2 regions of the Rhizobium sp. USDA 3886 genome follow, and region 1 is predicted to be linked to the other one. Evidence: predicted binding sites of a transcription regulator. Region 1 holds the regulator's gene; the other holds the start of a gene.

What was found. Region 1 encodes LexA, which represses DNA repair genes until DNA is damaged. Its sites were predicted from a motif close to TGTTCNNNNTGTGTTCNG; they were not measured.
Region 2: a site for LexA is predicted at 2,337-2,354, ahead of ACZ9BX_RS11270 (PA0069 family radical SAM protein). Genes of this name have one in related genera too.

The regions. Positions count from the first base shown of each region.
Region 1 covers NZ_JBWCDC010000001.1:847,502-853,172, reverse strand. The annotation lists partial or broken gene ACZ9BX_RS04420 (methyl-accepting chemotaxis protein) at 1-258, shown strand, start outside; gene kdsA (3-deoxy-8-phosphooctulonate synthase) at 280-1,125, opposite strand; gene ACZ9BX_RS04410 (VOC family protein) at 1,122-2,000, opposite strand; gene lexA (transcriptional repressor LexA) at 2,207-2,923, shown strand; partial or broken gene ACZ9BX_RS04400 (ComEC/Rec2 family competence protein) at 2,904-4,122, opposite strand; gene gltA (citrate synthase) at 4,543-5,671, shown strand, end outside.
Region 2 covers NZ_JBWCDC010000001.1:2,178,441-2,184,111, forward strand. The annotation lists gene ACZ9BX_RS11250 (4-(cytidine 5'-diphospho)-2-C-methyl-D-erythritol kinase) at 1-668, shown strand, start outside; gene moaB (molybdenum cofactor biosynthesis protein B) at 668-1,219, shown strand; gene ACZ9BX_RS11260 (hypothetical protein) at 1,264-1,578, opposite strand; gene ACZ9BX_RS11265 (glycosyltransferase family 2 protein) at 1,765-2,283, opposite strand; gene ACZ9BX_RS11270 (PA0069 family radical SAM protein) at 2,422-3,579, shown strand; gene ACZ9BX_RS11275 (ribonuclease HII) at 3,767-4,459, shown strand; gene ACZ9BX_RS11280 (DUF4168 domain-containing protein) at 4,616-5,059, opposite strand; gene ACZ9BX_RS11285 (aminoglycoside phosphotransferase family protein) at 5,238-5,671, opposite strand, start outside.

The DNA of each region.
Region 1 (5,671 bases):
GCGCTGATCGAGGCGATCGTGCGTTCCTCTTCCGAACAAACGACCGCTCTCCTGGAAGTCAACGCCGCCGTCAACACAATGGACAGCGTCACGCAGCAGAACGCGGCGATGGTTGAGCAGACGAGTGCCGCTTGCCGCGAACTTGGTGAAGAGGCGATACACCTCAATCACCTGCTGTCCCGTTTCCGTCTCGACGACGTGACGGCCCCTACCGCAACGCGGTCGCACTCTAGCCAAAGGATGGCGCTTGCCGGCTGACGGCAGGCACCTCATGTCCGTTCAAGCCGCCTTGGCGATCGCGTCGAAGGCCAGCAGCTTTTCGAGCAGCCGGGGCATGTCCTTCAGATGGACCATGTTCGGGCCGTCGGACGGTGCGTGATCGGGATCCTCATGCGTCTCGATGAAGACGCCTGCCACGCCGACGGCGACGGCCGCGCGTGCCAGCGTCTCGACGAACTCCCTCTGCCCGCCGGTCGAGCCGCCCTGCCCGCCGGGTTGCTGCACCGAATGGGTCGCATCGAAAACGACAGGGGCGCCCATGGCCGCCATGATCGGCAGCGAGCGCATGTCCGAGACCAGCGTGTTGTAGCCGAAGGAGGCCCCGCGCTCGCAAAGCAGGATGTTCGGATTGCCGGTGGCATTCAGCTTGCCGAGGACGTTCTTCATATCCCAGGGTGCCAGGAACTGGCCCTTCTTCACATTGATCGCCCGGCCCGTCTTGGCGGCGGCAACGAGGAGGTCCGTCTGGCGGCTGAGGAAGGCCGGGATCTGCAGGATGTCGACGACCGGCGCGACGGCAGCGCACTGCTCTTCCGTATGAATGTCCGTCAGCACCGGAAAACCGAATTCCTTCTTGAGGTCGGCAAAGACTTCCAGCGCCTTCTCAAGGCCGATGCCGCGCTGAGCGGACAGCGAGGTCCGGTTCGCCTTGTCGAAGGACGACTTGTAAACCAGGCCGATGCCGAGCATTTTGCACAGCTCGCTCAAAACGCCGGCCACCATGAACGCATGCTCGCGGCTCTCCATCTGGCAGGGGCCGGCAATCAGTGACAGCCTGCCGCTGTTGGAAAAGACGACGCGGCCGGCACCTTCGCCGACTGCGACTTCGGAATTCGTATTGCTCATTGGGTCTCCTCGAAGGCGAAGATCGCACCCTGGCCGGGCGCCGGCTTCACCAGGACTCTGTTGTTCTTGCGTGTATAGGTCATCCCGTTATCAGCCAAAAGCGCTTCTGTCACGGCAAGATCGGTGGTGCGGAAAACGATAGCGCTGCCTCTAAGCCCCTTATCTGCGGTTAACGGCAGCGAATCGAAATAAGCCTCCATCCCTTCCGGCGACAGCAGGCTAATCCTGGTATTCGCTGACGCGATCGCCACGCCGAACGGCGTCCGCTCGATTCCCGTCGTAGACGCGCCCAACTGAAGAAACGAGCCGAAAGCTTCAGGCTCCGGCGCGCTTAGCACGATCTCCGAGATACCGGTTGCGCCATTCGCATGCTTTTCCAGCGCGCTGCGATCGGCCGGAAAGGCGTTGATGCGCTGGCAGGCGAAGAGGAAGAAATCCGGCACCCGAAGATCGGCGGCAAAGGCAAGCTTGAAAGTCCCCGTCGATTGCGACCCGTCCGGCATCTTGATCAGGCGCGAAAACTCCAGCATGCCGCCGCCGCTCTTTCTCGCCCGCACGAAGTGCGCATGATCGGCGTCCGCGTCTTCCGTGGCGAACACGGCCGCAGAGAATCCGTCATTGCCGCAGCGGAAGCGAAAGGCTTGGTCGCGTGCCACAAAGACGTTTCCGTGCCGCACTGCCTCTTCACATTCCTTCGCGCTCGCAACGCCAAGCGGCTCGAGATAGGTCTTGTCGGAGAAGAAAACGCAGGCATTCACCGTGCCGAAAGGATGACGGCCCTCGTCGGCAACCGTGAACCCCAATCGTCCCAGCCGCTCCCGCGCGAGATCGATGTTGGTGACAGGCAGAACAAGATGATCCAGCGGATGCAGCATGGCGTCACGTCTCCATTTCCTGTGCCGAAAGATGTGTGCCGGGTATCTTGGCTTTGCAAGCCGGGCGCCCTATCCGGCAAACAAAAAGTTTCGAAAACGAACGCAGTTGAGGGGAAATTTTACGAAAATTTAGGTACTTGCGGAACACATATGGAACATATAGTGTCTGTTCTGGCTTTGTTTCACGAAACTGGGGTTAAACTTCGATGCTGACGCGCAAACAACAGGAGCTTCTCCTCTTCATTCATGAGCGCATGAAAGAATCCGGCGTGCCGCCGTCCTTTGACGAAATGAAGGATGCGCTGGATCTCGCGTCCAAATCCGGTATCCATCGGCTGATCACCGCACTGGAAGAGCGCGGTTTCATTCGCCGCCTACCGAATCGGGCTCGCGCGCTTGAGGTGATCCGGCTTCCGGAAGCCTATAGCCCGAGCATTCAGCCCCGCCGCGGCTTTTCGCCGAGCGTCATCGAGGGCAGCCTCGGCAAGCTGCAGCCTACGGCCGTCCCGCCGAAGCCGGCGAACGAAGGCAATAACAGCTCCGTTTCGGTTCCCGTCATGGGCCGGATCGCGGCAGGCGTTCCGATCTCGGCGATCCAGAACAACACGCACGACATCAACGTTCCAGCCGACATGCTCGGCTCCGGCGAGCACTACGCGCTCGAGGTCAAGGGCGATTCGATGATCGAGGCTGGTATCTTCGACGGCGACACGGTCATCATCCGCAACACCAGTACCGCAAACCCCGGCGATATCGTCGTGGCCCTGGTCGACGACGAGGAAGCGACGCTGAAACGGTTCCGTCGCAAGGGTGCTTCGATTGCGCTCGAGGCCGCAAACCCGGCCTACGAAACCCGCATCTTCGGACCAGATCGTGTCAAGGTTCAGGGCAAACTCGTCGGCCTCATCCGCCGTTATCACTAACCGGCGGCCCATCGCCGGGCAAAGGTACCGCTGCGCCAATCATAGGCGCGGTGGCGGCTCCAGGGGCGATCGAGTTTCTCGAAGGCGGTTGTGATTTGTGCTGCTCCGCTTCCGAAGCGCAATTCAATAGCGCCGGTTTTCCGCAAGGTTTCGCCCGTGAAGGGCATCGCGCCGGATCGGCAGAGCGCAGCTGACCGGCGCAACGCCGATGTCCACGGTATGGCAAGCTGGACCAAGATAGGCGGCATTATCGAGCACCGTCAGCACGGAGCCATTTTCGAGCCGTTCCCGTACACCATGCTTTCTTGACGCAGGACAAATGGCTAGCCGCGGCAGTGTTCCGCATCGCATTTCTCGCCTTCTCCTGCTGCTCCGGGGAGAGCTCCGTTCTCTCGCTGGCTTTTGCCGAGTGGATCGGCGCTGAACCGGCATCGATGAATCGGGGCCGCAGATTGTCATCGATAGCCAGCGCCCTTTCCACTGATCGAAAATGAAATCCGGCGACGCTCGCCGTCCGACGCGAGCGAGGCTCTGTTGACGATGGCAACGAGGCTGCCGTCCTCTGCGATCACAACATCCGGTGCGGTTACGCCCGACATCAGGGCGACCAAAAGCGTCGAGACTGACATGATCGCGGTGCCAATATGCCGGAGCTTCGTGCGCAGCAGCGTAAGCAGCGGGAAGCCGGTGACTGCTACCGGAAAGTACCAGCCCGGCAGCCCGCCCACGCCGATGTCGCCACCCACGAGGATACTGTCTTTGCGGTCGCGATCACCAGATCGAGCCCGAAACCGACCACCCTCCATTGCAGCGCGTCGAGCCCGAAGGGCATCAGCAGCATGGCAATCAATCCAGCAGGCATGATGATGAAGGAGATGATCGGCATGGCTGCGGGATTGGCCCGCAGGACATAAGCCGTCAGCCGGTGAATATGCTCGATCGAGAACAATGCCGTCGAAAAGCCGCAGGATGCCGCCGAAAAAGCCCGAGACCGAAATCAGCAGCTGAAGCGCCCGAAGTTTTGCAAACGGGCTTCGCGCATCGGCCGCTCCTTCCATAGCGCGTATCCGGGGACCAGCGCCAGCGTCGCGGTAAAGGACATCTGGAAGCTCGGCCCCATGATCCTCGGAGGGCGGCGAGACGATGATGATGAGAAGCGCTGAAAGCGCCACGTTGCGAACGGCGGTTATTCGCGGGCGAGAGCTTTGCATATGCCGGAGGCTTCCTCCCGCTTTCCAAAAGCGCAAGGCAGGGGCATGCGGAACTGCCCGTCCACGACATCTGCTGACGCGGAAATGCGCAGCGTGCTCGTTTTCAACTCCGGCATGCACCCAGCCCGGCGGCACCTCTTAATACAACCCCGAATGCAGCCCAACGGGCGTTTCAGTAACAATAATCGATTGAAAAAAGCCAAAAAAATTGGATTGCCAAAAGCCGAATTAAATCATTGGCTTCCGTTATGCGCCTCCGGCATCGCAGGAGTGTCTAAAAGTTGATACTGCGATGCACAAAATGGCGCCACGGTAACTTGGCATTGGCGCCGTGATCATATAGCTATCGGAGAGGACGCTTAACCCTATGGCGCTTTTATGGCGCCGCCGCCAGTTTGGAGGATCAGCATGACGGATCAAAGCGCAACAATCAAAATCGGCGACAAAACCGCCAATCTTTCCGTGAAAAGCGGAACGATCGGTCCGGATGTCATCGATATTGGTGCACTGTACAAAAACACCGGTTCCTTCACCTACGATCCTGGTTTCACCTCGACCGCTTCCTGTGAATCGAAGATCACATATATCGACGGCGATGAAGGCGTTCTGCTGCATCGCGGCTACCCGATCGAACAGCTTGCCGAGCACGGCGACTTCCTGGAAGTCTGCTATCTGCTGCTTTACGGTGAACTGCCGACGGCCGCGCAGAAGAAGGACTTTGACTTCCGCGTCACGCATCACACCATGGTGCACGAGCAAATGTCGCGCTTCTTCACCGGCTTCCGCCGCGACGCGCATCCGATGGCCGTCATGTGCGGCTGCGTCGGCGCTCTGTCTGCCTTCTACCACGACTCGACGGACATCACCGATCCACATCAGCGCATGGTTGCAAGCCTGCGCATGATCGCCAAGATGCCGACGATCGCGGCCATGGCCTACAAGTACTATATCGGCCAGCCCTTCGTTTACCCGAAGAACGATCTCGACTACGCCTCGAACTTTTTGCGCATGTGCTTCGCCGTTCCTTGCGAAGAATATGTCGTGAACCCGGTCCTTTCACGCGCCATGGACCGTATCTTCATCCTGCATGCCGACCACGAGCAGAACGCATCGACCTCGACGGTCCGTCTCGCCGGCTCCTCGGGCGCCAATCCGTTCGCCTGCATCGCAGCCGGCATTGCCTGCCTCTGGGGTCCGGCTCATGGCGGTGCAAACGAAGCGGCCCTCAACATGCTTTCGGAAATCGGCACGGTCGACCGCATTCCGGAATATATCGCCCGCGCCAAGGACAAGAACGATCCGTTCCGCCTAATGGGCTTCGGTCACCGCGTCTATAAGAACTACGATCCGCGCGCCAAGATCATGCAGAAGACGACGCATGAGGTTCTCGCCGAACTCGGTCACAGGGACGACCCGCTTCTCGAAGTCGCGATGGAGCTGGAACGCATCGCGCTAACCGACGAATACTTCATCGAAAAGAAGCTCTATCCGAACATCGACTTCTATTCCGGCATCACGCTGAAGGCACTCGGCTTCC
Region 2 (5,671 bases), 1.3 Mb from region 1:
CCCGCAGCAATCTGGTGCTCAAGGCACGCGACATGCTTCGGCAGGCAGCGCTGGCGCAGGGCGACCATGCACCGCCGGTTCATATCCATCTCGAAAAGAACCTGCCGATCGCCTCCGGTATCGGCGGCGGCTCCGCGGATGCGGCAGCCGCCCTTCGCGGCCTCATGCGGCTTTGGAACCTCCGCCTGCCCGGCGGTAGGCTGTCGGCGATCGCTCTTGGGCTCGGCGCCGACGTTCCCATGTGCCTTGCGAACCGGCCGCTGATTGCGCGCGGGATCGGCGAAGAGATCGAACCCGTTTCGCTGCCCTCCTTGGCGATCGTGCTTGCCAATCCGCTGAAGGCGGTCTCGACGCCCGAAATATTCCGGCTGCTGACGGCGAAGAACAATCCACCGCTTGCCCTGCGCGGCGGCGACTGGCTGGCAGCGATCGAGGCCAGCCGGAACGATCTCGAGCCGCCGGCCCGCGAACTTGTTCCCGAGATCGAAGACGTCTCAGCGGCATTGAAGAGCGCTGGCGCAAGACTTGTCCGCATGTCCGGCTCCGGTGCGACGTGCTTCGGCATTTTCGGCTCAACTGAAGCGGCTGAGGCTGCCGCGGCAAAGCTTCACAGCGAACGGCCGGACTGGTATCTCCAGGCGACGGAAACGCTCTCGGGAGGCAGGTGATGGCAGGTATCGATGAACAGCGGCCGTTCATTCCCGTCGGCATTGCCGTGCTGACCGTTTCGGACACGCGCACGCTGGAGAACGACAAATCCGGCGACACGCTTGTGGCGCGGATCGCCGCGGCCGGCCACAGGCTGATCGACCGCGCCATCGTGCGCGACGACAAGGCAGCCATCGCGGCCCGGGTCAACGCCTGGACGGAGACCGACGGCATCGACGTGGTGATCACCACCGGCGGCACCGGCTTCACGGGCCGCGACGTGACGCCCGAAGCGCTGGAGCCGCTGTTCGAGAAGCGCATGGACGGCTTTTCGGAGGTCTTCCACCGCATGTCCTATGACAAGATCGGCACCTCGACGATCCAATCGCGGGCGACGGCGGGGGTCGCCAAGGCGACCTTCATCTTCGTGCTACCCGGCTCGCCCGGCGCCTGCAAGGATGCCTGGGACGGCATCTTGAAGGCGCAGTTGGACTACCGCCACATGCCCTGTAATTTCGTGGAGATCATGCCGCGGCTCGATGAGCATCTGAGGCGCGGTGCGGCGAAATAGAAAAAGCATTGCCCTCGCCGCGCCAAGGGCAATACTTGCGTTCGCTATGTGTGCGGGCCCGGCAGACCGGGTATCGTTTCCCAGCTATCACCCGACAGCAGCAAGCAGCTGACGCCGTGAACGTCCGTTATGATGAGCGTCCAGGTACCGCTTTCGGCGGCATAGACTTCAAGAATAGCGTTCTGGTTGATCAGACCGACTGCCGTGAGCTTTTCGGCAAAGTTCTTGTCCAGGAAACTGACGACTTCGGATCGGCCTGCGCAACTGCGCATCATCTGCGATGCTGCCGAATGCGGATGCGCGATGATCAATGTCGTCAATATGACGGCCAGCGGGCCGCGGATCATATTGCGTTTCATGACGCACCTCCTTCCGCCGGGAAAACCGGCAGAAGAGGAGACTTCCGCTGTGACCTGTTCTGCCGTCTACCGGCATTCCATGGTCAACCGCCATAAAGCGAGGCGCTCGGGCGGCGCCACGAGCAAATTATAGCGCGAAATCGTATCGGGCACCATTTCTTTGCGCATTCATCGAAACGGCAATGACTACCGTGCGGCGCGGGCGACCCAGGAAGGAATCAGCTCGCTGGAAAGCTTGCGTAGCTTTTGTCCCGTTGCGAATTCCGAAAGGCGCATCCCGCTTCTTGCGGCGGCGATCGCCTGCTTCTTCGGCAGGAGAAGACCGAGTTCCAGAGGCGGCGGCGAACGGCCGACCCGCTGAAAGAACGGGCGTCTGTATCCGCGCGAGGCGGTGAAGCGCGCCGGCACCTTGTTCAGGGCGACATATTCGGCGATCTCATCTATCCAGCCGGTCTGCGGCCGCGCGCCGGGCTCCACGAAAAGCAGCCACTCGCCGCGGGCCGAGCGCAATATGTCTTTGATATCCCACTGTGAATGGAACCGGCATCCAGCCGCATCGGCCACGCTGGACGTGCCGTCGCGCGAGCCGTGGTCGAGCACGACCACGTCGCTTACAAGCCCTTCGACTGCACCCGCCACCAGCACCGATAAAGTCTGCGCCAGCTCGGGTTCCTGATCCTGGCACTCAAGAACGACCGTCAACATTGCCTGTTTATAAAGCGCCGCACAAAAATTTGCCAGCGCCACTTTCCTCGTTTTGTTCTTGCATTGTTCTCCTTTCCACGATAGGAATTTAATCATCGAGACGGACGAAGGCAATCGCCTTGGTCGCGGGAGAATCCGATGAACAAACAGTCCCTTGCAGGGCAGGCCGCGTTTGCGCCTGCCAATACGGCGGATGTTGCCGAAGCGATGATCACCTCTTCCAGCCTTCGCATCGAGGTCGACCGGCGCCGCGGCCGTGCGGCCGGACTGAACCCCAGCGGGCGCTTCGAGCCGACGCGCCGCGAGACTTTCGACGACGGCTGGCAAACGCTGGAAGAACTGCCGCCGTTCAAGACCGAAGTGCAGATCGAAAAGCCGCGCACGGCAATTACCCGCAATGAGTCGCCGGACATTCCCTTCGACCGTTCGATCAATCCCTATCGCGGCTGCGAGCATGGCTGCATCTACTGCTTCGCCCGGCCGACGCACGCCTATATGGGTCTTTCGGCGGGCCTTGATTTCGAAGCCAGGCTGTTCGCCAAGCCGGATGCGCCCAAGCTTCTGGAGCGGGAGCTTGCGAAGCCTGGCTACAAGCCGCGGGTGATCGCGATTGGCACCAATACCGATCCATATCAGCCGATCGAGAAGGAATGGCGCATCATGCGGCAGATCCTCGAGGTGCTGAACAAGGCGAATCATCCGGTCTCGATCGTCACAAAGTCGGCGCTGATCCTGCGAGACATCGATATTCTCAAGGAGATGGCTGCCAAAGGCCTTGTGCGCGCATCACTTTCAGTGACCACGCTCGACCGGAAGCTCGCGCGCACGATGGAACCGCGCGCAGCAACGCCGCCGCGGCGCCTGGAGGCAATCCAGGCCCTGAGCGAAGCGGGCATCCCGACCTCGGTGATGGCCGCCCCCATGATCCCCGCGCTCAACGATCACGAGCTGGAACGCATTCTCGACGCGGCGAAGGCTGCCGGTGCGCTGGAGGCGGGCTACGTCATCCTGCGTCTGCCGCTGGAAGTCGCTCCGCTCTTCCGTGATTGGCTGCTACAGAACTATCCGGACCGCTACCGGCACGTCATGTCGCTGGTGCGCTCAATGCGCGGCGGCAAGGACTATGACGCGGACTTCGGCAAGCGCATGAAAGGCGTCGGCCCCTATGCCTGGCAGATCGCCCGGCGCTTCGAGATGGCGACGAAAAGGCTCGGCATGACGAGGCGCAGCATGCCGCTTCGCGACGATCTCTTCGTACCACCGGACGGCAGCGGCGTGCAGCTTTCGCTGCTTTAGCCGCCCGTCCGAGCACCGGCGTTCCCTCAGATCGCCCAGCATAACGAGTTACCCCCGCAGGAGGCCGCCGCCCTGGCCTCTTGCAGCCGCGAACGGCTCCCCTGCCCGTTTGCGGTCTAAGCCCCCGGTACGCCGCCCTGATCCGGGGGCTTGCAGGAAATCGGGTTGGTGTGCGAGGTTCAGCCGCATGAAACCTCGCACGCCACCCGATTCTCCTCTGCTTTTCGAAGAGGTGCCGCTCGTTCCGGACTTCAAGCTGGAATTGAAGGCGCGAAAGGCCGGCCACTGGCCGGTCGCAGGCGCCGATGAAGCAGGGCGCGGCCCTCTGGCCGGGCCTGTCGTCGCCGCCGCCGTCATCCTCGATCCCAGGCGTATCCCGGACGGGCTGAACGATTCCAAGCAGCTTTCGGCGCAGCGGCGTGAAGAGCTCTTCGTCCAGATCCTCGCAACCGCGACGGTTTCCATCGCGTCGTCCAGCTCCACCCGCATCGACCTCACGGATATCCGCAAGGCGAGCCTAGACGCCATGCGCCGGGCGATCTGCGGCCTTGCTATCCCCGCAAGCTATGTGCTGACCGACGGCCTCGACGTGCCGCCGGGCCTCGAGTGCCCAGGGCAGGCCGTCGTCAAGGGCGACGCGCGCTCGGTCTCGATCGCCGCGGCCTCGATCGTTGCCAAGGTGACGCGTGACCGGATGATGGCGCGCGTACATCTCGTCTTTCCCGACTACGGCTTTGCCGCGCATGTAGGCTATGGCACGGCGCAGCACCGCGCCGGGATCGAGCAGCATGGCCCCTGCTCGCTGCACCGCATGAGCTTCCGGCCGTTGAAGAAGAACGGCACCGAAGGCGCCATGATGGACGAAATGTTCGAGGAGTAACTGCTGCCAGTGCGGAACTGGCTTGCGACAGAAACCTGCGTTCCGGCTTCAAAGAAGCGGCATCTTCCGCTCACACATGATGATTGAAGCGGCCATTCAGGCCGCTTCAATGGAACCAGTAACCACACCGACTCAGGTGCAGTCCCGGCGCACAGCTTACTGCTGCGTCGCGGGCGGCTGCTGCGCGGGCGCGGATTCCTGAAGCTTTTCCTGAACTCTCTTCACGAGCGCCGGATCCTGCTGCGCGGCGGTTAGAATTGAGTTATATTCATCCAGCGATATCGGGGAGGCCTCCACGGCCTGAACCATTTGCTTGCTGGCCTCGGTCTGCAGCTGTTGCTTCGCTGCCGTGTCCTGTGTTGCTCCGATCTTGGCCGAGTATTCCTGCCGAACCTTGTCGACCTGGAGATAGGCGACCGCAAAGGCCTCGATCTTCTGATCGCTGACGGCCGCGGGTGCACCTTGGCTTCCTGTTTGTCCTTGTTGGGCCGGCTGCTCCGGAGCAGCCTGCTGTGCGGAGGCAGGGTTGCTGAGAAACATCAAGCTGAGAGCTGCAGCGGTCAACGATGCAACAGGGGTATATCGAGTGATCATATTCATTCCTCTGTGATGGCGTGGACGACGGCATACTGCCTTGGCCGCCGGTTAGGGTCGAGGAACGATCCGGCGACAGTGTGACTCTCAGACGTTTTCGGTGTGGCAATAGCAAGGCGATCTGCCGACCATCGAGCGGCAGCTTTATGGCAGGCTTTGCCGATTCGGCTTGCTGCCCGCCCAATCAAGTGGCCATGAGTCCGGCCGCGATTTGATCCCGATGCACGCGGATGTAGCCGACATCATCGCGATAAAGCCGATGATGGCCCTGCTCGATATCCCTACGGTATTTTTCCGATCCCTGCGCTGCCTCCGCTTCCATGAAAGCGACGAGCCCCTTCAAACGCTCAATGACAAGATCGGGCAAAGCGGCGCGCTGATCGGCTGGTAGGCCGTAAGTGTCGAGGAAGTCCCGCGCCCGGCTGATCTGCTCTTCTATCGTGACGATGCGCTCTGCCGCGATATGTCTCGACAGAGGCGCCCACCGATAGACGGCATAAGCGATATCCCAGGTTCTTGGGCCGGGATGTGCAGCCTCGAAATCGATGATGCCTATCGCTTTGCCAGCATGTATGACAACGTTGTACGGCGCAAAATCGCCGTGACAGATGACTTCAA